DNA from 2 places in the Apibacter sp. B3706 genome. Region 2 is predicted to be linked to the other one. Evidence: riboswitches for the same ligand, from Rfam matches in the RefSeq annotation. Region 2 holds a riboswitch; the other holds the start of a gene.
The links. A riboswitch is a leader RNA that binds a small molecule or an ion and turns the genes downstream of it on or off. The one in region 2 is predicted to bind cobalamin.

Region 1: it holds a riboswitch for cobalamin, as region 2 does, so the genes downstream of both, G8C41_RS02450 (TonB-dependent receptor) here and metE (5-methyltetrahydropteroyltriglutamate--homocysteine S-methyltransferase) in region 2, are expected to answer to the same signal.

The regions. Positions count from the first base shown of each region.
Region 1 is NZ_CP049715.1:544,837-561,141, reverse strand. Features, by position in the region: gene G8C41_RS02470 (glycosyltransferase family 2 protein) at 327-1,280, shown strand; gene G8C41_RS02465 (glycosyltransferase family 2 protein) at 1,284-2,309, shown strand; gene G8C41_RS02460 (hypothetical protein) at 2,409-2,645, opposite strand; gene G8C41_RS02455 (MerR family transcriptional regulator) at 2,665-2,997, opposite strand; cobalamin riboswitch at 3,116-3,315, shown strand; gene G8C41_RS02450 (TonB-dependent receptor) at 3,436-5,472, shown strand; gene G8C41_RS02445 (YncE family protein) at 5,469-6,599, shown strand; gene G8C41_RS02440 (NADH-quinone oxidoreductase subunit N) at 6,945-8,339, shown strand; gene G8C41_RS02435 (agmatine/peptidylarginine deiminase) at 8,593-9,681, opposite strand; gene G8C41_RS02430 (GtrA family protein) at 9,781-10,239, shown strand; gene G8C41_RS02425 (LD-carboxypeptidase) at 10,396-11,316, opposite strand; gene G8C41_RS02420 (heme-binding domain-containing protein) at 11,416-11,862, opposite strand; gene G8C41_RS02415 (Ig-like domain-containing protein) at 11,906-13,513, opposite strand; gene G8C41_RS02410 (DUF3810 family protein) at 13,801-14,907, opposite strand; gene G8C41_RS02405 (ABC transporter permease) at 14,910-16,139, opposite strand.
Region 2 is NZ_CP049715.1:1,917,003-1,933,307, reverse strand. Features, by position in the region: gene G8C41_RS08415 (SIMPL domain-containing protein) at 1-585, shown strand, start outside; gene G8C41_RS08410 (NADH:flavin oxidoreductase) at 606-1,706, shown strand; cobalamin riboswitch at 1,828-2,017, shown strand; gene metE (5-methyltetrahydropteroyltriglutamate--homocysteine S-methyltransferase) at 2,210-4,516, shown strand; gene G8C41_RS08400 (DUF421 domain-containing protein) at 4,927-5,622, shown strand; gene G8C41_RS08395 (fumarylacetoacetate hydrolase family protein) at 5,628-6,236, opposite strand; gene G8C41_RS08390 (3'-5' exonuclease) at 6,233-6,997, opposite strand; gene G8C41_RS08385 (CDP-alcohol phosphatidyltransferase family protein) at 6,978-7,724, opposite strand; gene G8C41_RS08380 (PorV/PorQ family protein) at 7,880-8,989, shown strand; gene rimP (ribosome assembly cofactor RimP) at 9,197-9,664, shown strand; gene nusA (transcription termination factor NusA) at 9,684-10,919, shown strand; gene infB (translation initiation factor IF-2) at 10,983-13,829, shown strand; gene G8C41_RS08360 (SusC/RagA family TonB-linked outer membrane protein) at 14,080-16,305, shown strand, end outside.

The sequences.
Region 1 (16,305 bases), 930 kb from region 2:
TAATTAAAACACTAAACTAAAAAAGTTATATTCAGGTGCTCTACATACTGTTATAAAAACCTGAGCTTTAATTATCAGAATCTCTACTATATATGAACGCCCTAAATTTTTTGCTAAATTAAAAATTTTCTTTGAATTTAACTCAAATTAATTATAAATATCTTAATAGAATTTTATTTATATTTTTAATTACTCCTATACATTTTTCGTTGCGGATACCTATAAGTTTACGTAAGACTCACTTTCTAAAATTTTTTATCTTAAAAAAAGCTGATATACACGGTTTAATTAAAAATATTTTACTTTTGTATTTATATATCTTACTTATGACTCCCTTGGTATCGGTTATTATGGCTGCATACAATGCAGAAAAACATATATCTGCATCAATTGAATCGGTAATCAATCAAACATATGCTAATTTTGAATTGCTGGTTATTAATGATGGCTCATCCGATAGAACTCAATCAATTGTAGAACAATTTTGTAAAAGAGATTCCCGAATCAAGCTTATTAACAATGATAAAAACTTATTTGTTATAAAATCTCGTAATATCGGAATTGAAAATGCTAAAGGTAAATATTTGGCCATATTAGATGCTGATGATCTTGCATTACCCAATCGATTGGAAAAACAAGTTGAATTTCTGGAGAATAATCCGAATGTATTTTTAATAGGAAGCAGTGCTCATATAATTGATGAAAACAATACTATTTGTAATAATTTTATAGCTTTAACCGATTATCATGAATTAAAAAGAAATATCCTCAAAAACAATTTATTCTATCATTCTTCTATACTATTTAGAAACGAAAAAGTTTTTTATCGAGAAAAAATGATTTATTCGGAAGACTATGATCTCATCTTACGGTTATTTTCAGAAGGTAAAAAAATTGTAAATCTACCTGATATCTTAATATCATACAGACAAACCAACCATTCACTTTCAAAAACCAAAAACAGACTAGTGCAATGGTTGTTTATCAATAAAGCCCGTGAATTTTATAAAGAAAGGCTCAGTATTGGTAAAGACAGTTATGATGCGTTTAATCCACAATCATTTATTAATATAGAAGATATTCATTGCCCAATTAATAAAAAAGATTTGTTATATGCCATGAAAATTTGTTTTTACAGAAAAGATGCAAACCAATTAAAATTTTTAGTAAAAAAATATCGTAAGTATTATCCTATATCTTTAGATTATTTACTTTATTCTTTATCTTCCCTAAATAAAAATACTTTTAATCTCATTTGTAAAATTTATTCCAAACTTTAAACTATGGATATTTTAATTAAATCTTTTAACCGCCCCTTTTATTTGGACAGATGCTTAGCCAGTATCCAAAAATATGTAGTGGGTACTTATTCAGTTAAAGTATTAGATGATGGAACTCCTGAAAAATATCTAAATAAAATTAAATTAAAATACCCGTCCATTAAAATTATAAAATCTGAAAATTATATAGAAAAGGAAGAAGCAATTAAAGATAATTTAAAGTCAGGAAAAGATATTAATGGCTTTAAAATTCCTACTCAACTTTGGGTCAATTCAGTAAAAGAAGCTTCAGATTATTTCATTATAACGGAAGATGATGTTTGGTTTACGAGAAAAATTAATGTGAATGAAATCAATGAAGTAATGGAAAAAGAAAATATATCCTTACTCAAATTAGGTTGGTCGGGAAATAAAAATTTTGTTGATCAGTTTAAACATGATAAAATCAATTCCGATATAATTTCCATTTATCCGGATCTTTTTACTGCTCCTCCTTTCATTCTGAAATGTTTTTTTTATAATAAATATAAGTTTTTTAGTATTTTATATAAATTGGGTTTGGTATCTAACACTACTAAAACTAAATATTGGATATTAATTTCAATACTTATGGGTGTTCATAAAAAAGAATTTTGGCTTAAAACTTGGGAAAATATTAATGGAAAAGTTGATGAAAAAAAACAATTATACAATGCTACCCTGTATTTTAGAAAGCATAAACACAAAAACATGATCGCTCAATTAAATCATGAAGTTATGAAAACTACGTTTAATTCTTCTGCTACCAATTCCTATCATAATTATGGATTTGATTTTGATGTTAATCAACTTAATTATTTAATTAATGAAAAATGGTATAATGATGCATTTGATCCCATGCAAAATTTTCCTAAGGATTTCTCAGAAGATTACATCCTATCATTTTTGAAAATTGAAAATAACCAAAAAATAAAACCGGAAGAATGGAAAAAATGGTCAGAAAAATTTAAAAATCAATATAGGATTCAGGGGTGTGTTGTTGATGATTAAAAATATCATTTATTAAATTAATCAAATCAAAGAGCAAAAAAAATAAGCAGTGATTTACTGCTTACTTTTTTTAATATCATAAATTAATCTAAGAAGTCATTACTCCTCTTCATCATCTTCGTATTTTTCGATTTCAGCATCGCAAAAATCGAATGCTTGTTGAATCAATGAATTTACTTCATTAGCAACCTCTTCCTCTTCTCCTTCCAAATCATCAAACCATTCAACCTCCTCTTCTTCTACATTTAATATAAATCTAGGATACTCTGTATGCACAACAAATAAATCTTCAGGAAAATCTGAATTGTCTGCCATTAAAAACTTAGGTAATTTCATATTGTCTTTATTTAAATTTTTATTCGTCTAATAATTCTTTTAACTTAATTAATTCTGCCTTCACTAACTCTAAACGAGCAATGATTTCAACTTTTTTGGATAAATTTTTTTGTGATTGTAAAACAACTTTTGCTCCTTCTAAGGTATATCCTTTTTCTTTTACTAAATGAAAAATTATTTTAAAATTTTCAATATCTTTTGGGGTAAAAAAACGGTCACCTTTTTTATTCTTTTTGGGTGAAATACTATCAAATTCTTTTTCCCAAAACCTTATAAGTGAAGTATTAACATTAAAAGCCTGTGCTACTTCGCCTATAGAATAATATAATTTTTCAGGAAGTTGTACGTTCATTATTCAAATCTAATGATTTTTTAATTCAACTTACTATTGTTCGTTTAAAAAATTAATCTTTTTTTAGAATTATTAGTACTACCCAAATAATCTATAAGGATGCCCTAAAAATATTTATTTATATTTGCCTAAATTTGGTGATTGTTATTTACCGATAAATACGCAATCTTAAAAGGGAATTCGGTGAAAATCCGAAACAGGCCCGCTGCTGTAATCTTCTAGTACGTTTTAAGAGATATACCACTGAGGAGTTGCTTTCTTGGGAAGGTTCTTAAAATGAAGTAAGTCAGAATACCTGCCAAATTTAACTATAGTTTTACAAGTTTACAAGCTTTCGTGGAACAAGGCTGAAACATTAAAAGCATTTCATATTCACTTTTCCTGTTTACTTTTCCGGAAACTAGTTTACTATATCTGTAATTTAAGATATTCGACTCCATGATGATGAACATCAATCATAAATATAGTGTATTTGCTTTTTTATTAAGCCTGATGAGTCCATTATCTTATTCCCAAGAAAAAAAAGACAGCATTACTGTAACAGAATTACAGGAAATACTGGCAACGGGAAAAAGAAATGATAAGGGAATAATTCCTTTCCAAGAATTGAAAGGAAAAGAATTAGAAAATCGAAACAGCTCTTCGGTAGCTGATGCCGTACGATTATTTTCAGGAATTCAACTTAAAGATTATGGAGGTGTAGGAGGAATGAAAACAGTTAACATTCGAGGAATGGGAAGCGAACACGTGGGGGTATTTTATGATGGAATAGCCATAGGAAATGCTCAAAATGGTATGGTTGACTTAGGAAAATTTTCCATGGATAATTTAGAATCAATATCAGTATACAACGGACAAAAAAGTCAAATTTTCCAACCCGCTAAAGATTTCGGCTCTGCGGGAAGTATCTATTTAACTACCAAACGTCCTGTTTTTACGGGTGAAAAAAAAACTAATATAGGTGCCACCTATCGTTCCGGATCGTTTCATTTAATTAACCCCTCCCTCCTATGGGAACAAAAATTATCCTCATTAATTTCATCTTCTCTTACTATGGAATATATTAATTCAGATGGAAAATATAAATTTCAACAAAAGAAAGGTAATTGGGATACGATCGCTGTAAGACAAAATGGTAACATAAGTGCTTTTCGAACAGAAGGAAATTTATTTGGTACCCTACCTAATGGTAAATGGAATCTGAAAGGATATTATTATGATTCAAGCAGAGGAATACCCGGTGCCGTTTTAAAAAATTCGTATAAAAGGTATCAGTTTGCTCAACAATGGGATCGTAATTTCTTTTTGCAGGGTTCTTTTGAAAAAATAATCAGCACAAAATACAGAATAGCATTAAACGCTAAATATGCTCATGATTTTACCCATTATAAAAATTTAGAAGTTTTTAATGACCCTATTTGGGGAAATAAATTTTCCAATCGTATTAATAATACTTATAAGCAAGATGAACTATATATTTCATCTTCACAACTGGTTACTTTATTTTCTTTCTGGGATATTTCTTTATCTGCAGATTACCAACATAATGGAATGAATGCCGATTTAAAAAATTTCTCTTCTCCTTCGAGAAATACAGAAATGATCGCTTTGGCTACTGCTTTTCATTGGGATAAAATTAAAATTCAAACAAGTGTTTTAGGTACATTTGTGCAAGAAATAACGAAACACATGAACAGTATGGGTACAGCTTCAGACAGAAATGAATTTACCCCAGCTGTTTTCTTAAATTACCAACCTTTACATTCTAAAGATATTAGCATTCATGGTTTTTACAAGAGAATTTTTAGAATGCCAACATTTAATGATTTATACTATACGGATTTTGGAAATTCAAACTTAAAACCTGAATATACTAATCAGTTTGATGCAGGTATTCGTATAAATAAAAACTTTACTTCCGGTAGTTGTACTCATTTTGATTTTACTATCGATGCCTATTATAATACGGTCAAAGATAAAATCATAGCTTATCCCAAAGGACAACAATTTCGTTGGACCATGTTAAATTTTGGTAAAGCACGCATAAAAGGATTAGATTTATCTTCTAAGACTTCAATATTAGTAAAAAACGTTTTAGTTTCAACCTTTATAACCTATACGTATGAAGATGCACAAAATTTATCTTCTCCTATTTTAAATTATAAAAATCAACTTCCTTATATACCTTGGCACAGTGGAACATTTACTTTAGAAGCTGCTTACAGAGATTGGAATCTAAATTATAGCTTTATGTATACGGGAGAACGGTACAATTCTCCTTCTAATAATCCTGAAAATCATGTAAAAGCTTGGTATACTCATGATATACAACTTTCAAGAGAATTATTTTTCACTCATATCAAATGCAAAGCATCTTTACAAATTAATAATATTTTTAATAAATATTACGACATAGTAGCCAATTATCCCATGCCGGGTAGAAACTATACGATCATCATTAAATTAAACATATGAAAAAACTAGAAACTATGGTAGCAAGGAAATTTTTAGTACCAATTTTAGTAATTATTACAGGGTTCATTGTTTCTTGTAGTAATGACGATTCATGGTCTGAAGATGATTCAAACATTATATCCCAACCGGATGCCAAAAAAGGGTTATATATTTTAAATGAAGGTAATTATCAACAAAACAACTCTTCTCTATCCTATTTTGATTATGATACAGCCGATTTTTTTAATAACTATTTTACTAAAATCAACCCTGATCAAGGTGGATTGGGCGATACAGGTAATGATTTAAAAATTTATAAAGATAAAATGTATGCCGTAATCAATGGTTCTAATTATGTTGAAATTATGGACGCTAAAACAGCCAAGCATATAGGAAAAATAACTATTCCAAATTGCAGATACATTACATTTAACGGCGACTATGCGTATGTGTCTTCATATGCCGGTTCTACTCCCAACGGACAAGGATATGTTGCCAAAGTTGATCTTGCTAACGGCACCATTGTAAATGAAGTTACTGTCGGACGCAATCCGGAAGAAATGACTATTGTAAATAATAAGCTTTATGTTGCTAATTCAGGAGGATATTATTCTCCGGATTATGACACAACGGTTTCTGTAATTGACATGAACAGTTTTACAAAAATTAATGATATAGAAGTCGGTAAAAACTTACATAGAATACGTAAAGATAAGAATAATCATATTTGGGTTACTTCAAGAGGCGATTATGCTAATTTAAAGCCTTTCGTTGCTGTTATTGATCCATCGACTGATCAAGTCATTAATAAACTGGATATAGCGGTTTCAGACTTCACTTTTTATAAAGAAAAACTTTATTTTTATGGATCGGAATATTCTTCAGGAAAAACTATAAATAATTATGGTATTATAAATATAGATACGCAAAAAGTGATAAGTTCCGAATTAATCAAAGAGGGTTCAAAGTCTGAAATTATGTCCCCATATGGGATAATTGTTGATCCTGAAAATGGCAGCTTTTATATTGGGGATGCTATGGATTTTGTTTCCAATGGAAAAATATATTATTTCTCAAAAAATGGCGACTTACAATGGTGGAAATCAACCGGCGTATCTCCAGGACATTTTGCTTTAGTAAGTAAATAAATTTTTTAAACTACTATAGCTTTAAAAAAAGTAAAAAGATTGTTTTTCAACAATCTTTTTACTTTTTGGTACTATATCTTAATATCCTACCTATTATATAGCATAAAAATATTGTCGGAAAACTGATGAAAAATGGGTAAATAAATAATACTATTGCTAAATGTTAAGATAAAATCTAAAAATTGGCAAGGCATCTGAAATTTAAAACAACTTATTATATTTCATAAATTTATCAAATATATCGGCGTTATTATAATACGATACTATTTTCATTTTTTAATTTCACAGTTTAATCAAAAATTGTAACTTTGGCAGCAAAACTTTACAAAAAATACTAAAAATATAATGAGCATCATCATCATTATTTTCGCAGCAGCCATTCTGAGTTTATATTCAGGTGTTTTCGGGCAAGGAAAATACTCTCAACCATTTGCAATTTTAGGATTACTTATCGCTTTGATCGTCTCTTTTTACGGAGATAGTCCTTTTTTCACACGATATGCCTCCATGTTTGCTTTTGATCAAACAGCTAAAATATTTACTCAAATATCTATTTTGACCACTTTGCTAATCGTATTCTTAGGAAAATATGCATTTCGTCTCATAGATCATCATCAGGCAGAGGTATATAGCTTAATGCTTTTTGCACTTTGTGGCGGTATAGTCCTTTTCTCCTACCAAAATTTAATTACTTTATTTCTAGGTATTGAAATTTTATCTATTCCTTTATATGTATTAGCAGGAAGCAATAAGAATGACTTACGTTCCAATGAAGCTTCCATTAAATATTTCCTATTAGGAGCATTTGCAACCGGATTTTTACTTTTCGGAATTGCATTAATATACGGTATAACCGGATCTTTTGATTTACAAACTATTCGTTTATACAGCATACAAGCGACTCACTACCCTACTATGTACATAACCGGTATAATTCTATTGTTAGTCGGGTTACTTTTTAAAATATCCATAGTTCCTTTTCATTTTTGGGCTCCGGACGTATACGAAGGATCACCTTCCCTGATCACCGCTTTTATGGCTTCTGTGGTAAAAATATCAGGTTTTGTTGCTTTATATAAATTGGTTGAAACAGCTTTTATCGGGCAACTAAACCAATGGCAATATATAATTTTCTATGCAGCAATTTTAACATTATTATCTGCCAATATTGTAGGTGTATTGCAAAAAAATGCTAAAAGAATGTTGGCATATTCCAGTATTTCGCATGCTGGTTATTTATTGCTAATTTATTTTAATACAGATGCTAATTCTATCTATACATTAGCATTCTATTTATTAGCTTATTCACTTTCAACTATAGGTGCTTTTATCAGCCTTATTTACATCGAAAGAATTTCAAATGGTATTACCGATATAAATGCTTTCAACGGATTGGCTAAGAAACAACCCATCTTAGCTTTGGTAACTACAATCTCTCTATTATCAATGGCAGGTATTCCGTTAACTTCCGGATTCATTGCTAAATTTACGTTGTTTTCACAAGCATTATATACTCAACCGATATTAGTCATTATAGCTATTATAGGATCTGCAATCAGTATTGGATACTATCTTAAGCTTATCATTGCCATGTATTTTAAACCGGGTTATAAAGAATTAAATGAAGCTAAAAAAGCTCCAATTATTTACAATGTTATAGCTGTTATATTGGTAATTTTAATAATCCTTTTGGGAGTTTATCCTGAACCTGTTTTTTCTTGTTTAGCTTTGGCTAATTAAGAAATAAACAGTTTTTAATGTTGAGCATTATAAGGTTAGATCAACAATATTATTTAAAAAAGATACGCATAATTATATCATACAAATAATTAAAGTCGCAATATAATTGCGACTTTATTATTTACTTTAATTTGCTAAAAACTAGTATTTTTATCTCTCCATTTGTAAATTACAAAGTGTTCTTTGTTTCAGATGATTTGGTTTAAAATTAAATCGTTAAAAAGATCCATTCCACTTTTTTAATTGATAGCTATTAAATCGCCGGTTCCTGTTGACTCAAACAATGGAAACTACCTAATCCCCAAATGATATCAGTGGAATCTATTCCTATTACATTTCTATTCGGAAAACATTTTTTTATGATATCCAACGCTCGTTTATCATTTTCACCATTAAAAATTGGTACAATCACTGATTTATTAGCTATGTAAAAATTTGCATAAGAAGCAGGTAAACGACATCCATCGTAATATACCGGTTCTGGCATAGGTAATTCTATAATTTGTAAAGGAGAACCATCGGAAAGTTTCATAGCTTTTAATTGTTTTAAATTTTGTTGTAATATGTGATAGTTTTCATCATTTTTATTATTTTCTACCACAGCAAGTACGGTATTTTCATTTATAAAACGTACGGTATCATCTATATGACCATCTGTATCATCGCCAACAATTCCCTCATCGATCCAAAGGACTTGATTTACTCCATAATAATTTTTCAGATATTCTTCGATTTGACTTTGATTTAAATGAGGATTTCTGTTTTTATTAAGTAGACATGACTTAGATGTTAGGACCGTTCCTCTACCGTTAAATTCAACGGAACCACCTTCCATCACTATGCCCGGATTAAAAACAGGTAATCTTTCTTCTTTGGCTATATGGAGAGGTATTTCATTATCCAAATCATAGGGAGGATATTTATCACCCCAGGCATTATAATTCCAATTTACAATGGCTTTTTTATGTTCTAATGAATGGGGATTAATTACAAACGCGGGACCATGGTCGCGACACCATGCATCATTAGTCGGATGAATATAAAAATTGATCATATCCAAATTAGCATTTGTTTTTTCTATATAATTCATGGCAAAGTCTTTCATCTCAACACTAACCACATTTATATTAACTTCTTCCCCATTAGATACTTCTGCAATAAATTGCGCATACGGAGCATAGATTTTTTCAATTTTACCCGGCCATGATAATTCTTTATGCGGCCAAGATAACCAAGTAGATTTATGAGGATAAAATTCAGCCGGAAAAAAGAATCCCAATTCTTTAGGAGTTTTATTTAAAAATTCTTGCGGAGTATATTTCATATAATCTTTGCTTGACATATTCAGTCTATGTTTTAAATTATTATTTATTTAATCCAAAATTACAGAAATAAAAAAAATTAATCTATTTTTGTAAAAATTTTTAATAATTTCTATTAAGTGATCACTTCCATAAATAAGCACAAAAAACAATTAGTTTTGTTTTTTCTAGCAGGAGCCTTAAGTGCCGTAATTGAAATTTTTTGTATGAAATTACTAAGCTTGCCTAATATGCTGCCTCATTTTTTTTCTTTTGAAAACAAGTCCAACGCCTACCCATTATCCAATCTTTTATCTACCGGAGCGGGTATTTTGAGCAATTATTTTTTTAGCATTCGCTATGTTTTTGAACGAGGTAAACATTCCAGAAGAAAGGAATTTGTATTATTTTTTAGCCTTTCTATAATTACTATGTTTATGAGCTGGGGAGCATTTGCGTTTTTTCATTTTTTCGTTAACAAACCCATTAATTTTTACTTTTATACTATAGGAGACATAGTATTTTGTAAAGCTGCCGCTATTTTCGCAGTATCTATAATCAATTATATCGCAAAAAAGAAAATAGTATTTTCTAATTAATAAAAATTTATAATCTTATAATCTAAATACAGTATAATATTTACTGTATTTAGGATTTTCATGCTTTGAGGTAAGTTTTAATACTACCTATATATATTGAAAAAAGATCGTATTTCGGATCTGATATATTTATTTTCTATTAACTATATCTATTGATTAAATTGTATTTCTAAGAAAAACCTTATCTTTTTGTATATCTAGAATTATGTTTCCTCCCATCATTAAGGCGCGTGTATCGAAAATATGTCCCCCGGGAAAACCAAATGCCATGGGAATATTGTATTTTTGAAACCGTAAAGCAATAATTTTATAGGCTTCTTGATCAAACGGTTCATCATAGAATTTATTTTCATCTTTTGAATCCATTTTCGTAAAAGCTCCTACCAGTAATCCTTTAATTTTATTAAGTACTCCCGCTCTTTTCAATGCGATCAGCATTCGATCAATATGATAATAATTCTCATACCAATCCTCCATAAATATAATTTTATCTTCCCAATGATCTAAGGATCTACTTCCTAACAGACTGTATAAAATCGATAGGTTGCCTCCCGTCAAAATTCCTTCAACTTTTCCTGTTTTATTAAAAGAAGTGCTTTCTATTTCATATTCAAGTTTTCTATTCTCTAAGGCATCAACAAGAGTTGTATAGGTTTCATCTGACTGTCCTTGCGGTAATGATTTACAAACGGTTGCATGTAAAGTAGGAATTCCTCTTCTATTAAAATGCTGATGAAAAACCGTATTATCCGAATATCCGATTAACCATTTAGGATTTTCTTTAAATTTATTCAATTTTAAAAAATCCACTAGTTGCACACCTCCGTAGCCGCCTCGAGCAAACCATATAGCCTTAGCATGAGGATGATCTAATGCCCATTGCAAATCTTCCAACCTTTCTTTTACTTTTCCCGAATAATTATATCCGAAGTAATAATGATTGAATGTATTTTTACCTATTTCATACTTCCAGCCTTGTTTTGTAATTATATCTATCGCCGGTTGAATGTCCTCTTTTTTAACTGCTCCTGCCGGTGCTACAATTAAAATAGTATCTCCTTTTTTAATAGGTTTCATAAAATTATGATATAGACTCATTACTATCCTGTTCTGTTGATTGATTTAATTTTCTTTTACTTTTTCCATCTAACAGGTATCTACAAAATGTATGCATTTTTAATTTTTTATGCTACATTGTGTCCGAAACCAATTAAGTAAAAGGATATAATCTTTTTCCGATAAATTCGCGTCTTTATGCATCCAAAGATAACTGTTGAGGGGCATGGTTTTATTTTCAATTACTCGGTATAGGGATGAATTAATATGTTCTTTCTGATAACGATTATATTTTCCATATTCTGAAAAATTAACGTATTCTTTTCCTTGATTTACATGTTCTTTAATAAACCAAGATATAGGAGCAATGGAAGAATACCATGGATAATTTACTTCATTGGAATGACAATCGTAGCAGGCTTTTTTTAAAATTTTTTGTATTTCCGGAGATGCATATGTTACCCGGTTATAGTCTATTTTTTTGTCAACCGATGGATTTTCTTTATCTATTTGAATTAATTGGAAAGACAAAAAAATGAAAATTCCATAAAGCAATATTTTCTTCATCAGTAATCAATTACCGTTTATAGTTTAAATATGGATACTGAATTTATAAAATCCAAACTTCATTAATATCCCATAAAGGTCTGACATCGATAACATTGGGATATAAATAGGTAGGTTCTGCCGGTTTGAAATTTTCCAGATCTGCCGAATCCCAAATTCCGTTATTATTCTGATCTACCAATATACGAATCAAATATTTTCCCGGTTTCATGTTTTGAAATATAAAAGTATCTTGCGATCCATAAATATTTTCCAACACTTCGTATTTTTCATTTACCAGTTGAAAGAAAAATTTTGAATCAGGCTTATTTTGTAATCTGATACTTAAATTTCCAAATTCATTCTGCTTTTTGGTTTTAATAACATATGACAACGTATCTTTATTAGTTTGATTTAAAAAATCTTTAAATGATTGATCTTTGATGGTTACCTTGTATTCCGTATCATAAGCTACAGGAAATTTAATAGCAATATTTTTAGCATTTAAAGAATCTATTTCCGCATTAAAATTTATGGGTTCATTATTTTTACTAACTTCTATTCTGTTTTTGTCAATCCGATTAATGTAATTGGATGCTTTTAACATAAAACTGGCAGTGGGAGAAACTTCTTTTTCGATGGGTGTAATTGACAACTCAGACTTTAAGGTATTATCATATAATAAATTAAGCGTATCTACTTTTTGAAGGTATTTTAAAAGTAATTTTATTCTAAATTTCTTTTCTGTTTTTTTGAATTCTGCATTGTTAAAATATACATATAAACTGTCTGCAAAGGGCTGATGTTCTATTTTATAAGAAGGAAAATCACGATCAACAGGAGTTATACTTAATTTATCGGGGTGTCCTTTAAATTTAACTTTTATTATGCCTTGACCCTCTTGTTCTGCTTTTAAAAATTTGTACGATTGCTTTACAGGAGACAATACTAATGAATAAGTTTCCGGATACAAAGGATTAATATCTTGTGCTGCAAATCCTACCATTTCTTTATCCGTGTCAGGAATTAAATTTGAATTTAGATCATTAAATGCCAATAATCTATACTTTCCTTCATGCAAATGTTTTAATTTGAAATTTCCTGCAGAATCTACTCTTGAAATGTAATAGGGTTTATTTTTTAAATTTACGGAATCTTTACCTGATTTATCTTTTTCAATCTTATACAAGGATACGATCGTCGGGTTTGCCAATTCTTTTTTTAAACTTTGCCTAACCGTACCATTAACTTGTAGACTATCAATTGTATTTCCCGTAGAAAATGTATAGGAAAAATTGTTTAATTTATTTCCTTCGTTATTATCTTGAATACTCGATCCAAAATTGATAGTATAGGTAGTATTCGAAAGTAACGGTTCATAAAAACGAACGGTTACATATTTCCTTGCCGTACCTACAGGAGAAATGGTAGGAGTGATTCCGGGGGGGGGTGAAATGATGACCTGCTGTGCTATATCTTTCAAAATCACATATTCATCAAAATTTAATACAATTTCCTTAGTATTAGGATTAACATTTGTAGCTAATGTATCCGGTTTAGAGCCTAAAAATTTAGGGGGTGTAATATCTTTAGGACCTCCGCTTGGACTCCCAACTCGTGCACATGAAATTATTAGGCTGCTTACTACAAGAATTTTAATTATTTTATACATATACAAAGTTTAGTATAGTGTTTACAAATATACTTATTGTGTCCCATTGTCAAGTATTTAATTCTTAATTTATCTTCATCGATGTAAATTTTTGTTTTATACTTGAAAATACCTGATTTTATTGACTCAATAAATCATGATAATCTGATGTATGACCGGGCACTAAAGTAAAGGGAGGAACCGGATATGATATTAACTATAACCAGTTGATTATATGCAAAGTTTATGAGATTAGTGAAGATATAAATTTATATAACTATATACTATTGCTACTCTTAATTTTTATTTTATTGAATTAAAGGGTTTTCTTTTAAAAACAAGGAAGGATATTGTTTTTTGTAATAGCTGACAATCATTTGAGATACAAGATTATAAGCAATAATTCCCTCTTTTTGCGAATTTGATTTAAGGTATATATTATTCATATAAGAAAATACATCTGATCCTAACCCTGACATTCCCAGATAATATTTTTTTTCTTTTTCTCGATCCAATTTCATTCCTTCCGAATAATTTCGTAAAAGTAAATGCACAAATGCAGAATCATTTACATAGATTTCTCGTAATAGATAATTTAATGCTTTATATTTAACACTATATTGAAAATCTTTATTGGGTGAAGATTCTCCCATATAAAAGGAATAAAAGTTTGCTTCATCTTCTCTGGCTACTCCTACCTGATGTCCCATTTCATGTGCTATGGTAAAGGGGATCGATGTATCGGGAATTCCTTTAGCAACTTGAGCTTCTCCTGTAAATGGATTATAATATCCCAGTATTCCCAATTTAATTAAAATGGGATTAAAGATTGATTTTTTAACGTTTTCATTTTGCCTCGGAATACCATAAAAAGCACTTTGTTCTTGATTAATTATTTGAATCATTTTTTCACGGTTGACCGTAAATTCTCCTTTTTTATTGTTGGAAACTTCCTCCTTTAGTTTAACACATTCATTCAACAAATGACCCGCAACAATTTTATAATCAATTAGAAATAATTTTTCTTGAGAATTTTCATATTGGGAGAAATTTCTATAGTTGTATAAAAGCCCAAACGACAACATAAACCATCCGTATAAAATGTTTAAAAGAAGTAAGATCTTGATAAAACATGCTGTTATTTTTTCTTTCTTCTTTTTAATAAAAAAAACGAATGCTTGTATCAAACATGCTAAGATAAATACGGCTAAAATTATATAAAATATATCTCCTATTGAAATTGAAATATTTCCGAATACTGAATTTAAAAAAAACTTTACTTTTATTACAAAATGATAATACCAACTATCTGTCGGATTTAAACTCAATTTTATAACTTGAAATATGAAAAATTGCAACAAAAGTGAAGATAATAAACCGCTTATACTTACTTTTATTTTCTTCTTATTTAACATATTTATTGAAATTTTATAGCTTTTATAGGAGATATTTTAGTTATTAAATAAGAAGGTAAAAGTAATACTATTCCGCTAATAACTAAAGAAACCAAAGATATAATAAAAATATAAAAGAAATTTATGTAAACCGGTACTGAACTTACATAGTAATTATCAGGATTCAATTTTATAACCTCAAAATACTTTTGAATATATAATAATGCAATAGCAATACAATTTCCCACCAACAATCCCGGAATCATTATGAAAAGAGTATAATTTATAAAAATTTTTCTAATTTGTTTATTTGATGCTCCCAACGTTTTTAACATTCCTATTGAATTGGTTCGCTCAATAATCAGAATAAGAAGCACCATGATAATATTTATGACAACTACAACCATCATAATCGACATGATTATGAAAATATTGGTATCAAAAATACGTATCCAATCATTGATTTGTGAAAATGTTGTTGTTGCCTTTTCTGCATAATTATTAAATCCGGCACATTCTTCAATTTTAGGGAAAACCTTGTCTAAATCTTCAATATCTTTTATAAAAATATCATATCCTCCTATATCATCTCCGTTCCAATGATTTAATTTTTGGATATGTTGTATATCTCCTATCAAAAAGACATCATCAATTTGTTTTATGTCTGTTCTGAAAATCCCCTTTAACGTAAATCGTCTGTAAATAGGTGTTTGATTTTCTCTTACAAAAAACATGACAAAGGTTGAATCAATATCCAGCTTCATTTCCTTGGCAATTTTTTCGGACAAAATCACCTCATTACTTATCGAATTTTTAGAATAGTTGGGAATTTCCCCTTTAATCATGAATTCTTTAAATCGTTTGCGGTCAAAATCTTCCGAAACTCCTTTTAAAATAACTCCGGCAAAACTTATATTTGTTCTAATTACGCCGCTTCGGGTAGCATATTCTTGAATATTGGAAACCTCAGGATTATTTTTTATTTTTTCAAGCAGTACATTTTTTCTATTTAGTTTAGAACTATTGAATGAATTGTTACTGTCGTAACTTCTAATGGTGATATGACCGTTGAAATCGGCCATTTTTTGTTTAATGGCTTTTTTAGATCCAAGCCCTATAGCCATAGTTAAAACAGATACTACGATACCTATTGCAATAGCCGTTTGACCGATACGAATGATGGTTTGCGAAAGATTATTTTTATTACTTTTTGATAAAGCTATTTTTTTGGATATAAACCAGGTAAAATTCAACTCGGAAATTTTTTTCAAATATAAATAATTGTTTACTATTTTAACCTTTTTTAGCCTATTTCGTTATATAATCGTGGCTTTTAAATTTATGTGTATATATATTTTCTATAAATTGAATCATTCCATATTATTTTTAGTTAGTATTTATTGTAATCATTAATGATTT
Region 2 (16,305 bases):
TTAATAGTATGGAAAGCCGATTTTTCAAAGAAAAATCTCGATTTAAAACAAGCCTATGCCGAATTAGATGCAGATAGAAAAAAAGTAAGAGAATATCTGATTTCCAAAGGATTTTCCGATAAAGAAATAGTTTTTTCCTCAGTAGAAATAAGTAAACAATATGATAGTAGATACAAAGAAGGAATAAATCAAAATATATTTACAGGGTATGAATTAAATCAAACCATAACCATAGAATCTAAAAATGTGAAAAAAGTAGAAGATCTTTCCCGTCAAATTACAGAATTGATTAATAACGGAGTAGAACTCTATTCCCGATCGCCTTTATATTACTATACTAAATTATCTGATTTAAAAATACAGATGATTTCAGATGCAACCAAAGATGCAAAAAAAAGAGCAGAAGAAATAGCAATTAACGCCGGTTGTAAATTAGGCAAATTAAAGAATGCCAATCAAGGGGTTTTTCAAATAACTGCTCAAAATTCATCTGAAGATGATTACTCTTGGGGAGGAGCATTTAATGTATCATCCAAGAAAAAAACAGCAAGCATTACCATTCGTTTAGAATATGAAATTAAATAATAACTACGATATAAATTAAAATGGTACATAAATTATTTCAACCGTTTACATCAAAAAAACTGTCATTAAAAAACAGAATAGTCATGGCGCCTATGACCCGATCATTTGCTTATGATGGAATACCCGGAAAACAAATAGCTGATTATTATCAAAGAAGAGCACAGGCCGAAGTGGGCTTAATTATAACAGAAGGAACCGTTGTTCGCAGGGCGGCATCTTCCAATGACCCCAATATACCTGTATTTTATGGAGAACAAGCCTTAGAAGGTTGGAAAAAGGTGGTTGAAGAAGTTCATGCTAAAGGTGGTAAAATAGCTCCGCAACTTTGGCATATGGGAATAATACCGGCCCATAAAAACTGGAAACCATCAGAGCCTTTTGAGGGACCATCCGGGCTATTAAATCCGGAAACAAAAGCCGGAAAAGAAATGAGCGAAAATGATATTGAAAATACAATTGAGGCTTTTGCAGAAGCAGCTTACCAAACCAAAAAAATTGGTTTTGATGCCCTGGAACTGCATGGAGCGCACGGATATTTGATCGATCAATTTTTTTGGGATAAGCTCAATAAAAGAAATGATATATGGGGAGGAGCTACCCTGGCCGAAAGGAGTCGTTTTGCCATTGAAGTTGTAAAAGCGGTTCGAAATGCGGTAGGAGAAGATTTTCCTATAATTTTACGCTTATCACAATGGAAACAACAAGATTATTCCGCTAAATTGGCAAAGACACCGGAAGAAATGGAAGAATGGTTACTACCGTTATCAGATGCCGGAGTTGATATTTTTCATTGCTCACAACGAAGATTTTGGGAACCCGAATTTGAAAATTCTGATTTAAATTTTGCAGGATGGGCAAAAAAAATAACGGGCAAACCTTCCATAAGTGTTGGATCTGTGGGGCTCACCGGAGATTTCTTAGGCGCATTCAAAGGACAAAGTTTTGAGGCTTCTGATAATTTTCTTAACGAATTAAATAGAAGATTAGATGCAGGCGAATTTGATTTAATAGCAGTAGGAAGAGCGTTACTTGCAGATCCTGAATGGGTATTAAAAATTAAAAATGGAAACTTATCTGAATTTAAAGGATTTTCTAAAGATCAACTTAAAGAATTATACTAATAAAAACATAAAATAGTAGTAAAATAAAAACAAAAACCAAGTTTTAATTTTTATTTATTTTAATAAAGAAATAAAAGCAAAGGTTTTTTATCTTTGTATATATAAGTTCTTTACTTAATTTCTTTATCAACAAGAATAAGGTGCTGTGTAAAAACGACTTAATAGGGAATCATGTGTGAATCATGAGCTGACGCGCAACTGTAAGTAACCTAAAAAAAATTTTATCAATAAAAACCATTGCCGATTTAAACGGTGAGAAGGTAGATAAAATGTTATAAGCCAGGAGACCTGCCTATTCTTAATTGACAATGCTTTCGCGAGTAAAAGCAAGATCACAAAAAATATAATTTGACTACAAGAAACTTTAAGATCATTAGAATAATTAGTTTACTTGTATGTCAAAAATTGTTTTGAAATTTGATTTTATTTAACAAAGAAAGAGAGCATTGTGAAGTTTAGCAATAAGAGCTTTTTATAATATAATCGTTTAAAAAGTTATAAAAATGCAAACACACAATCTTGGCTATCCGCGTATTGGTAGTGACAGAGAACTTAAAAAAGCCTGTGAAAAATATTGGGCAGGTAAAGCGTCAGTCGAAGAACTGATGATAACAAGTAAAGATATCCGGCACCAAAACTGGGTAACTCAACAAAAATTAGGGATTGATTGGATCCCATCTAATGATTTTTCTTATTACGATCAGGTACTTGATATGTCACTAATGGTCGGAGCTATCCCTAAAAGATATAATAAGGTAATACTGGATAAATCAAATACAGAATTAGACTTATATTTTGCCATGGCCAGAGGACATCAAAAAGAAGGCATTGATATAAAAGCCATGGAAATGACCAAATGGTTAGATACCAATTATCATTACATTGTCCCTGAATTTGAAAGTAATCAGAAATTTTCCTTGTTTTCAACAAAAATTATTGATGAATATTTAGAAGCTAAAAATGCGGGAATCCATACAAAGCCGGTTATAATAGGCCCTGTATCTTATTTGTTGTTGGGAAAAGAAAAAGAGGAAAACTTCAATAAGCTGGATTTACTAAAAAATATTCTTCCTGTCTATATAGAAATCCTAAATAAATTAAAGGCAGAAGGTGTTGAATGGGTGCAGTTTGATGAGCCTTTCTTAACTTTGGATTTGGATGAAAAAGCGAAAGACTCCTTCCAATATGCCTATAAAGAAATACATAAACAATTTCCTTATATAAATAAAATACTAACTACCTATTTTGACGGATTGAAAGACAATTTAGCACTTGCTTTTAATCTACCCGTACAAGCATTACATATAGATTTGGTACGTTGTCCGGAACAATTAGATGAAGTTTTAGATAAAATTCCGGAAAAACTTATCCTTTCTTTAGGGATCGTTGATGGAAGAAATATATGGAAAAATGATTTTGAAAAATCTTTGAAACTTATTCAAAAAGCTGTTTCCAAAATTGGTAAAGACCGAATTTTAATAGCTCCTTCTTGTTCACTTCTTCATAGTCCGGTTGACTTGGAATTGGAAACAGATACAAAAGCCCTTTCATCGGAAATTAAAAATTGGTTGGCTTTTGCAAAACAGAAAATCGATGAAGTAGTAACCTTAAAAAAGCTTGCGTCTAAAGAAGATTCCCCGGATTTACAAAAAAAATTACAGGAAAATATAGCGGCTGCAACCAGCAGAAAAACATCAGCTTTAATACATAACGAAAAAGTAAAAGAAAAAATAAGGAATATTGAAAAAGTAGAAGATAAAAGAAATTCCGTATTTTCAGAACGAAAGAAAAAACAATCTGAAGCCTTGCAGTTGCCTTTATTTGCAACAACTACGATCGGCTCATTTCCTCAAACATCCGAAGTCAGAAGTTGGAGATCTAAACTAAAAAAAGGATTGATAACACCTTTAGAATATGAAGAGCTGATTAAAAAGGAAATTGAAAAAACAATACGATTCCAAGAAAAAATAGGTATAGATGTATTGGTTCACGGGGAGTTTGAACGAAACGACATGGTGGAATATTTTGGAGAACAATTAGAAGGAGTTGCATTTTCCAAAAACGGATGGGTACAAAGTTATGGAAGCCGTTGTGTGAAACCACCCATCATTTATGGCGATATATTCAGGCCTAATCCTATGACTGTGAAATGGTCTTCCTATGCACAATCGTTAACAAATAAAAATGTAAAAGGTATGTTGACCGGACCGGTAACTATATTGCAATGGAGTTTTGTACGAGACGATCAACCGAGAAAAGATACCTGTTTCCAAATTGCATTAGCCATTAGAGAAGAAGTAGTAGACTTGGAAAAAGCGGGAATACGAATTATTCAAATAGATGAACCGGCCATAAGAGAAGGGCTGCCGTTACGAAAAAAAGATTGGCAAACCTATTTAGAGTGGGCTATAAAAGCATTTAGAATTGCATCCTGTGGGGTAAAAGATCAAACACAAATTCATACTCATATGTGTTATTCTGAATTTAATGATATCATTCAAAACATAGCAGATATGGATGCGGATGTAATTACCATAGAATGCTCTAAGTCAGATATGAAGTTGTTAAACATTTTTTCAGAATTTAAATACCCTAACGATATTGGTCCGGGTGTTTATGATATACACTCTCCGAGAATACCGTCCAAAAATGAAATGGTTTCCTTATTGAAAAAAGCAATTAAAAGTATACCGGTAGAGCAATTGTGGATTAACCCGGATTGCGGACTAAAGACAAGAGGATGGGAAGAAACAGAAAAAGCATTAATCGAAATGGTAGGAGCAGCAACAGAAATGCGAGAACAATACTAAACGATCTTTTTAGTATCGGTCGGTATAATACGTATAAATGTTTTAAATATGATCGTAACTTCTCAAAAGTTTTTTAAACAAAGGGTTAGAATGTTTTGAAAATTTAATAGATATTAGAGTTCGATAAATTAAAACTTAAAATTGATTTATTAAAAGAAAATCATAATTGTCTAAGTAATATTTTAATTTTAAATAGCTAAAATAGGATAAGAAACAAAAGTTGATTATACATTTTATGTGTTAGGAATAAGCTGAAAGCATTAAGCTTTCAGCTTATTTTCATTTTATTATAATATTATATGTATATATTTCTTTAAAATAAAATAAGAAACATTTTGATAATTATACATTAATGTATTAAATTAATTTATATTTTTGTATATAACACTAAATTACAAATATAGAATATCATGGATTTAAAAAATGCAGTTTTCGGAAGCTTCAATATATATGATAACATATTTATATCGATAAAATTAGTAGTAGCATTTATCGCCGTTTTAATTTACATTAAATTAGTAGGAAGAACCATTTTAAACCAAGTTTCCGGAATTGATCTAATTCAGAATATAGTCTTAGGGGGCTTGGTAGGTGGAATTATATATAATCCGAATATTTCTATTATGGAATTTGCCTTAGTGTTGTTTATTTGGACATTCATTGTATATTTAATAGCATTTCTCACAAAAAAATATAGTCGTTTAAGAGGGTTAGTAGAAGGTCCTATTATACCTTTAGTATTAAAAGGAAAATTTAATATAGAAGGATTTAAAAAAGCAAAGATTGATATAATGACTTATGCCAGTGTACTAAAAAATAATGGTATATACGATATATCTAAAGTATATTTTGCTCAAATGGAACAAGACGGTTCCATTACCGCATTTACAGATGATTATGATAAATACGCAGTCTTACTGGTTATTGATGGCAAAATTAACCATGTCTATTTAGAAGGAATTGATAAAACAGAAGATTGGCTAAAAAATGAATTACGAAAACAAGGATATGATGATGTATCTAAAATTTTCATTGCACAGTGGTCTCCGAATAAATTTTTTATTGTACCAAAAAGTCAAGATTATAAATTGAAGGTTAATGATTAAAACTATTACCTGATTTTAATCTCAAAAAACTTCTCATTTTCAATAAAACCTTCCAAAAAATCATTTTCATTAAGCTTTGAAACTCCCGATGGCGTTCCGGTAAAAATAATATCGCCCATTTTTAAAGTGAAATATTGAGAAATATATGAGATGAGGTAATCAAATGAAAAAATCATTTCTGAAGTATTTCCTTTTTGCTGAATATTGCCGTTTTTCACTAAAGAAAAATTCAAATTATCTAAATTAAACTTCTCTTTACTTACAAAATTTCCAATTAAAGCAGATCGATCGAAAGCCTTGGATTTTTCCCAGGGAAGCCCTTTTTCTTTTAATCGATCTTGTAAATCTCTAGCAGTAAAATCAATGCCAAGTCCAATTTCAGAGTAATAATTTCCGGCAAATTCCGGTTGAATGTATTTCCCAACTTTAGAAATTTTTATAAGAACCTCTACTTCATGCTGAAGGTTTTCAGTGAATTCTGGAATATACCAATCATCACCGGGTCTGGCTAAAGCGGTATCCGGTTTAATAAATAAAACCGGATCTTTAGGTATTTCATTGTTTAATTCTTTCGCGTGATTGCTATAATTTCTTCCTACACAGATAAATTTCATAAAACACTTTTTAATTTTGCTCTTGTAAAAATTTTTTTCGAATATAAAGGAAAATCAGCATTCATTAACCAGGAATAATATCCTAAATCACTTAAAAACACATTTTTCAATTTTTTACCTTTATATTTTCCAAAATTGAAAACCTCGTCTTCATCCTTATCTATTCCAACAAATCCTGCCAAATCAGCATTTTTATTTTGCATGGTAAACTCATGAAGGAATTTCACATCGTTTTGAATATCCTCATATTTTTCAAGTTGAGCCTTTAATATTTCATACGTAGCATAAGTATCTGCAGAAGCAGAATGAGCATTTTCTAAATTCTTATCGCAATAAAATTTATAAGCTGCGGAAAGATTCCTGGGCTCCATTTTATGAAAGATTACTTGAACATCAATCGGGCGGTGTTTTTTTATGTCAAATTCAAACCCGTTTCGCAAAAGTTCTTCCGCAAGTAATGGGATATCGAATCGGTTGGAATTATATCCTGAAAGATCAGAATCTTTAATCATTTCGAGAACCTGAGGAGCAATTTCTTTAAAAGTAGGAGCATCGACAATATCTTTATCATAAATTCCATGAATTAAAGACGATTCTTTTGGAATTGGAATTTCAGGATTAACTCTCCAAGTTTTACTCTCTTTTGATTGGTCAGGGTTTACTTTAAATATACTAATTTCAACTATCCGGTCTTTGCTGATATTTATTCCGGTAGTTTCAAGATCGAAAAAGCAGATTGATTTATGTAGTTTTAGTTCCATTTGAAATAATTTTTTTTCGAAATATAATTGATAAAATTAAGTAAATTAATATAAGTATTGGTATAGCTGATATTTTAAGGAAAATTAATAATACTATGCAAATTATAAGGAAAGAGTATACAAGAGAATTATCTTTCCAGGTTAAGTTTTTAAATTTAAAAGCCAATAAGGGAATATTGGCAACCAGTAAATAACTTGATAAGGCAGTAATGAATAATAGAAACCAAGAATTATCCAATAATAAATACGTATGATTTTGATGTAAATAGTATAATGAAAATATCAAGATAGTATTTGCAGGAGTAGGCAATCCTTTAAAATAATAACTTTGTTCCTCATCTAAATTAAATTTAGCAAGACGCAGAGCGGAAAATAAAGTAATCAACAATCCAAAAAATGGAAATAAAACGATGTATTTATTATGTATAAATCCGTTTGAAAACGTACTTATACGAGAATAAAAATCATCTCCTCCCAACATGGTAAACATAAATAAGCCGGGCAATACGCCAAACGTTACAATATCTGCCAAACTATCAAGTTCCTTACCAAAAGGTCCGGAAACCTTTGCAAGACGGGCGGCAAAACCATCGAAAAAATCAAAAATCAAAGAACATAAAAGCAGGATTAAAATATATTCAATGGGAGCTTTTATTATAGTTAAAATACACGCAATGCTACCACAAAGTAAATTAGCAAGAGTTAGTGTATTAGGAAGATATTTCATTTTCTCAGGTATTTATGAATAATGTATTGTTAAATACAAAGCAAATTAAGTTATAAAAGTAATAATTATTTTTAAAAATCCGAGGCAGCGCAAGTAATAAATAACGGTTTTCAACGTTTATACGATAGTTTGTTTATACAAAAAAATACTATTTGTTGAAAGGGAAAATTTTAAAAAAAATTACTTTAAGCTTCATCATTTGGGCTGTTCATTTTAATATAAATCTTCATGCGCAAGCATTTAGAAAGTATTCAAATGAATTTCTAAATATAGGAGCAGATGCTCGTGCATTTGGGATGGGAAATTCAGTGATAGCTAGTGTATCGGATGTAAATGCAGGATATTGGAATCCGGCAGGGTTGACGGAAGTCAGAGATGCTTGGCAAGGAGCTTTGATGCATGCAGAATATTTTCAATCCATCGCCAAATATGAATATGCTGCGGCAGCAATTCCTTTAAACAGTGGAACGGAAGGAACGTTTGGTTTTTCACTCTACCGATTTGCGGTTGATGATATTATGAATACTACTCAATTGATCGATAATCAAGGGAATATAGATTACAATAAAATAAGTCGATTTTCAACGGCAGATTATGCTTTTATGGCCTCCTATGCCGGTAATTTATTCAATGACCCTAATCTTTCAATAGGAGCAAATGCAAAAATAGTATATAGGCATATCGGTAAATTTGCCAATGCATTCGGTTTTGGATTAGACGCGGGATTACAATATCGAACCCAAGACCAATTTTATTTTGGAATTATGGCTAGAGATATAACAACCACTTTTAATGCTTGGTCCGTAAATGAAAAAAAATTAAATAAATTAGAATTAGACGGAGAAACACTTAATGAAGCGCCTAAAGATAAAATAGAGTTAACCATGCCTAAATTAAAATTAGGCGCAGCCAAAAAATTCGATTTAAATGATAAATTCGGGCTGTTGGCTGAGTTAGATTTAAATTTTGAATTTGATAAAAATAATGATTGGCTTTCATCAGAAGCGTTAAGTATGTCCCCATCTTTAGGGATAGAATTAGATTATGATCATGTGGTTTTTGTACGAGCGGGTTTAAATAATATGCAATATGAAACCCGTTTTGACGATTCAAGAAAATTAACAATTCAGCCCAATGCAGGTATAGGGTTTCGTTATAAAGGAGTAACGGTAGATTATGCACTAACTAATATCGGAAATTCTTCAGTCGCATTATATTCTAATATATTTTCAGTTAAAATCGATATGGCTGAGTTTATTAAATAATCTTATAAAATATAAAACTGTAATTATCTTATACATAGAGAGTATAATTTTATTATTTAGAAAATAAGTATTACATTTGTAAAGTTTTTGGGATTTAAAAGATTATTAAAAGCCTATCTACAAGGGCTTTTTTTTGTACTTTATTCTTAGAAAAAATAGTATAGTAAATTATTGTTAAGATTTAGTTGTTTATTAGAGGGTGTTATTATGGCATTGGAAGAGAAAGTAAATGTATTATTAGAAGAATTTCTTCAAACTAGAGCAGATTTGTTTTTAATATCTTGTAAAGTTTCTCAAACTAATAAAATAGAAGTTACCATAGACGGAGACGAAGGAGTTTCTGTGCAAGATTGTTTAGATTGCAGTAGAGCAATTGAAAATAACTTAGACAGAGAAGAAGAAGATTTTGAATTGTCAGTCTATTCTTACGGTATAACCAATCCTTTATTATATCCAAGACAGTATGTGAAAAATAAGGGAAGGGATCTACAGATTATTACTATAGAAAATAGAGAGCTAAATGGAACTATAGTTGATGCAGACGAAGAAAAAGTAGTTCTTACATGGAAGGAAAGAAGGGCTAAAGAAGTAGGTAAAGGAAAAGTAACTATAGAAGTCAAAGAAGAAATATTTTACAGCAATATAAAAAGAGCAACAATTAATATAAAATTTTAATTTAAATTAGAACGGACCGATGGATAGTATAGAGTTAATAGAATCATTTGCAGATTTTAAAGACGAGAAAAATATAGATAGAATTACTTTAATGGCAATCGTTGAAGAATCAATGAAAACCGTTTTAAGAAAGAGATATGGTTCAGATGATCATTTTGATGTTATTGTTAACCCGGATAAAGGGGACTTGGAGATATATTTAAATAGAAAAATCGTTGAAGATGAAATGTCTGAAGATGATTTGTTAGAAATAGAAATCAGTGAAGTTAGAAAAATTGATCCAAGTTTTGAAGTAGGAGAAGAATATACCCAAAAGATTGAATTAAACGAATTAGGAAGAAGAAATATTCTTGCATTCAAACAAGTATTGAACACAAAAATAGCCGAATACGATAACTCTAATTTATATGAAAAATTCAAATCAATAGAAGGAGAAATTGTAAGCGGTGAAGTCCATTATATTCGTCATAAGCAGGTTATCTTAATGGATGAAGATCAAAATGACATGATACTTCCCAAAGAAAATCAAATACCATCCGATTTCTTCAGAAAAGGAGAAACCGTAAAAGCCGTGGTAGAAGAAGTAGGCTTTAAAGGAGGAAAACCATTAATTATCCTTTCAAGAACTTCACCTAAATTTTTGGAAAAACTGTTTGAATTTGAGATTCCTGAAATATATGATGGATTAATAACCATTAAGAAAACAGTTCGTATACCGGGAGAAAAAGCCAAAGTAGCAGTAGAATCCTATGATGACAGAATAGATCCGGTAGGAGCATGTGTCGGTATGAAAGGATCTAGAATCCATTCAATTGTAAGAGAATTGAGAAATGAAAATATAGATGTAATCAGTTATACCAACAATCAGCAATTATTTATCCAAAGAGCTTTAAGTCCCGCAAAAGTATCTTCCATGGAATTAGACGAAGAAAACAAACATGCAGTAGTTTTCTTAAGACCGGAAGAAGTGTCTAAAGCGATAGGTAAAGGTGGACAAAATATTAAATTGGCTAGTTGGTTAACAGGATATGAGATTGATGTACGAAGAGATGAGCCGGAAGAAGAAGATATTGAATTGACAGAATTTTCCGATGAAATAGAAAGCTGGATTATTGAAGAATTGAAAAAAGTAGGATTAGATACAGCACGATCTGTATTAGAAAAAGATGTAAATGATTTATTAGAACTTACGGATTTAGAAGAAGAAACCATTATAGATGTGATCCGTATTTTAAAAGAAGAATTTGAAGAATAATGTAAATTTCTTTCAATAAATTATCATATTTGTAAAAAAAATAGAATAACAACAAAGTATAATATGTCGGGTATTCGATTAAGTAAAGTATTAAAAGACCTTAATATCTCTCTTGACAGAGCAGTAGAATATTTACATTCTCAAAATGTCGGGATTGAGAAAAACCCTAACGTAAAGTTAGATCAAAAAGCGTATCAGCTCTTAGTTACTGAATTCTCAGAAGATAAAATGAAAAAAGATGCGTCTTTAGATGTGGTCATAAACAAAATTCCGGAAAGAAGAAAGGAAGAGAAGGTGGAGCAACCGGAAATATTTAAGGTTAAAGCCGATGAAATAGCTGCACCTAAAACAATAGGTAAAATAGACCTAGATGCTCATAGAAAGACTAAAAAAGATTTTAGAAAAGAGAAAGAAAAAGAAGAAGAAAAAGTAACTTCCTCTCAAAATGTTGAGCAAAAAGAAGCTAAACCTGTAGAAGAAAAAAAATCGGGTATTAAAATAGTTGGAAAAATATCTCCTGAAGACCTGCAAAGAGCTAAGGAACCTACACATCCGGTTAAAAAACAGAAAGAGAAAAATGCAGAAGAGCAGCCGAAACAGGAAATTAAAGAAGAAAAAAAATCAGAAAAACCACAGGTCGTTTCTTCTCCACCGGTAGTTGAAGAGAATGAAAAAAAATCACAAGACGACGAACCTGAAAAGTTAGAAACCCAATACCAAAAGTTGGACGGACCTAAAATTACAGGTCAAAAGATTGATTTAACACAATTTCAAAAACCTAAAAAAGTCAATAAAGAAAATTCAAATTCTGAGAAAAAGAAAAGAAAAAGAATTGTTAAAGACTCTAAAGTTGATGTAAATGCGGTTGCTAAATCAATAAACAACAACGGAGATAAAAAAGGCGGATCAGGTCAAGGACAAAATAAAAACTTTAAAAAAGGCGGAGGAAACAGACGTCCAAATTCAGGCGGAGGAAACAGAAATGTTCGTCCTGCAGAATTAACGGATGAACAAGTAAAAAATCAAATAAAAGAAACCTTAGAAAAATTAACCTCCAAAGGAGGAAAATCTAAAAGTTCAAAATTCAGAAGAGATAAAAGAATTCAAAGAAGAGAGCAAGAAGCTGAATTACACGAACAAGAAAGAAAAGATAACACCCTAAAAGTAACTGAGTTTATCACTGTTAACGAGTTGGCGAGTCTAATGAATGTTGCAGCAACTGAAATTATTTCTGCATGTTTTTCTTTAGGTGTTATGGTAACCATGAATCAACGGTTAGATGCTGATACCATGGTATTGGTAGCCGATGAGTTTGGTTATAAAATTGAATTTACCGATTCTGAAGTAGATGATTCTGCTATTGAAGAAGAACAAGATAAAGAAGAAGATTTGGTTACAAGAGCTCCAATCGTTACAGTGATGGGACATGTGGACCACGGAAAAACTTCTTTGCTGGATTATATAAGAAATACCAATGTAATTGCCGGTGAATCCGGAGGGATTACACAACATATAGGGGCTTATAATGTTAAGCTTTCCAATGGGCAAAAAATCACATTTTTAGATACACCCGGACACGAAGCCTTTACCGCCATGCGTGCAAGGGGTGCTCAAGTAACCGATTTAGCAATTATCGTAGTTGCAGCAGATGATAATGTGATGCCTCAAACCAAAGAAGCGATCAGTCACGCTCAAGCAGCGGGAGTTCCTATGATATTTGCAATTAATAAAATTGATAAGCCTAATTCCAACCCTGATAAAATCAAGGAAGAATTATCGCAAATGAACTTATTAGTAGAAGATTGGGGAGGTAATATTCAATCCCAAGAAATTTCCGCTAAGTTTGGAACCAATGTTGATATTCTACTTGAAAAAGTATTATTAGAAGCTGAAATATTGGATTTAAAAGCCAATCCTAACCGTTTATCTAATGGAGTGGTTATTGAAGCAGCCTTAGATAAAGGAAGAGGTTATGTATCAACCATATTAGTACAAAATGGGACTTTACGTGTTGGAGACTACATTTTGGCGGGAAAAAATCACGGGAAAGTAAGAGCCATGATGGATGAAAGAGGAAAACCGATGAAAGAAGCCGGTCCATCAGTTCCCGTTACGGTTTTAGGTTTAGATGGAGCGCCAACTGCAGGGGATAAATTTAGGGTATTTGAGGATGAGAAAGAAGCAAAACAAATTGCTAACAAGCGAGAGCAATTAATCAGAGAACAATCCATAAGAACTCAAAAACATATCACCTTAGATGAAATTGGAAGAAGAATTGCCTTAGGTGATTTTAAAGAATTAAACATTATCCTGAAAGGAGATGTAGATGGTTCAGTAGAAGCATTAACAGATTCTTTACAAAAATTATCTAATGATCAGATACAAATCAATATCATCCATAAAGGAGTTGGACAGATTACAGAGTCTGATATCTTATTAGCGGCAGCTTCAGATGCCATATTAATTGGATTTAACATTCGTCCAAACCAAAGTGCCAGAGAATTAGCAGAAAGAGAAGAAATCGAAATTAGAACCTATTCCATTATCTATGACGTAATTAACGATGTTAAAGAAGCTATGGAAGGTATGCTTTCTCCTGAAATCAGAGAACAAATTATTGGAAATGTTGAAATCAGAGAAACCTTTAAAATTTCCAAAGTGGGTACTATTGCCGGATGTATGGTTTTAGATGGAACTATTAACAGAAACTCTAAAATACGTATCATTAGAGAAGGCATAGTAGTATATACCGGTGAGCTTGAAAGCTTAAAAAGATTTAAAGATGATGTAAAAGAAGTAAGCAAAGGATACGAATGTGGATTGAATATTAAGAATTATAATGATATTCAGATAGGAGATTTATTGGAAGTATACGAAGAAGTAGAAGTTAAGAAAAAATTGAAGATTTAAATTTAAAATTAAATTTAACTAATATAAAAGCTGTATGAAAATTTCATACAGCTTTTTTTATTTCCCAACCATCTTATATTATAGTGTTCTTTCAAAGAATTAAGTATAATTTTTTCATTATTTAATATATATGTAATAATTTAACTATATTTATAACAAATAGCTATTATTTTAAGATAATTTAATATTATTTTTGGATATATTAAAAAAATGTTAGAATTTTGTTGTTTAACTAAGTATATATTATTGTATGAGGAAAGAACTTAAAATTTTAAGTGTGCTAGGATTGTGCTTATCCGGTCAATTTGCTTTTGGGCAAATTAAAGGAAATGTACAAGAGGCTGATGGTGAACCTGCCATAGGAGCAAAGGTCGAAATTAAGGGAACGAATACTTTTACAAGAACCGATGATGACGGTAATTTTGAATTATCAGCAGGAAAAGTTGGGGATGTTTTAGTAATTACGAATTTAGAAGAAGAATCTGAAGAAGTAATAGCAAAAGATGATTTAGCATTTAAATTTTCTAAAAAAATCGAGAAAAAAGACGAAAAGGAAATTGAAGAAGTAGTTGTTTTAGGATTCGGTAGAATAAGAGATGCTAAAGATGTGGTAGGAACAGCATCTGTGGTAAAAGGATCTGACATATCAAATGCCCCGATTGCATCATTTGATAAAGCCTTAGCAGGAAGAGTTTCAGGTTTATCAGTAAACTCCTCTACAGGTCAGCCGGGTGGACTTGCACAAATAAGATTGAGAGGAGTTACCTCTGTGAACGGAAATAACAATCCGATTTACATCATTGACGGGGTAAGAATTTCTTCAGGTAATTTAACCAATAACCGTAACAAATCCGAAACAGACCCTTCAACGAATGTTTTAGCAACTATAAATCCCAATGATATAGAATCTTATACGGTCTTAAAAGATGCAGCAGCTACCTCTTTGTATGGTGCTGATGCAGGAGCTGGGGTTATTGTGATAACTACCAAAAAAGGAAAAAACGGGAAAGCTAAATTTTCAGTTGACTTGGAAAGAGGTTTTGGAAAAAAAGCGGTAAAAGGCCCAAAATCAATCACTCCGGGAACATGGAACAGAGTTTTAACAGAAGCGGTTAAAAATAAAAGAAATTTAACAGAACAAGAAGCCATCGATTATATAAACAATGAATTGGCTCCAAAAGAAACCACTTTGCCGTTATGGGATGGTAAAACTGAGGTTCCTGATTGGACTAAACTTGTGGAAAGAGATTATACCTCTCAAAACAGTCTAAATATTGGAGTAACCGGAGGTTCAGATAAATTAAAATATGCTTCGTCTCTTAATTATTTCTCACAAGAAGGTACTGTAAGAAGTACAGACTTTGATAGAGTAAGTGGGAGATTAGCAACTGATTATAAAGCTACAGATCAATTAACCATCCGTACAGATATCAATGCGGCTTATACCAAACAAAATAGTGTTTTAAACGGAGGATATTTTTCAAATCCATTATTAACTAAATACTTTATGCTGCCAACTGACCCTGCTAAAAATCCGGATGGAAGTTACAATTTAGGAGAAGGCGGAAGAATGTTTAACGGTATGTTTAATGCCGCGTATTTATTGGAAAATAACTACATAACCACTAAAACAGCCAGAGTTTTTGCTAATATACAAGGTGAGTACAAGATTATTAATAATTTAAGATATGTAATAAATTTTGCACCGGAGTATATAAACATGGAAAGAGATAAATATGATAATCCAATTCATGGAGACGGAGCAAATACAAACGGAAGAATGATTAATGAAAGAGTGCGATATTTTAACTGGAATGTTCAGAATATTTTAAATTACTTTTTCACAGTAGGAGAAAACCATCACTTTGATACACGAATTATACAAGAAGCTTATAAAAAAGACTATAAATACTTAAGCACTTCAAATACTACATTAGGAAGACTGGGGTTATATTCTACAGATAATTTTGTTAAAAATGAAGAAACAACCGGAAATGGCTATATCGCTACTAGAAATGCATATGCAGCGAATGTAAGTTACGATTACAGTAAAAAGTATTTTCTGGATGGAACGATAAGAAGAGAAGCATTAAATAACTTTGGTTCAGGTAATAAATGGGGGACATTCTGGTCTGTAGGAGCGGCTTATGATATTTCCAATGAAAGATTTTTAATCGGATCATCCATTGATTTGTTAAAAATCAAAGCATCATATGGAGAATTAGGAAATCAATTACTATATGACGATTTAAATTCATTTGCACAATATGGATATGATTTAAATTATAATGATGCTGCGGGAGGATATATCTATCAATTAGGATATAAAGATTTCACTTGGGAAAAAATCAGACAGTTTGATGCAGGTTTCGAAACTGAATTTTTTAATCACAGATTGAATTTTTCAGCTTCATACTTTCACAAAAAGACAAAAGATTTAATATTCCCTAAAGGTATATCATTAACCACAGGATTC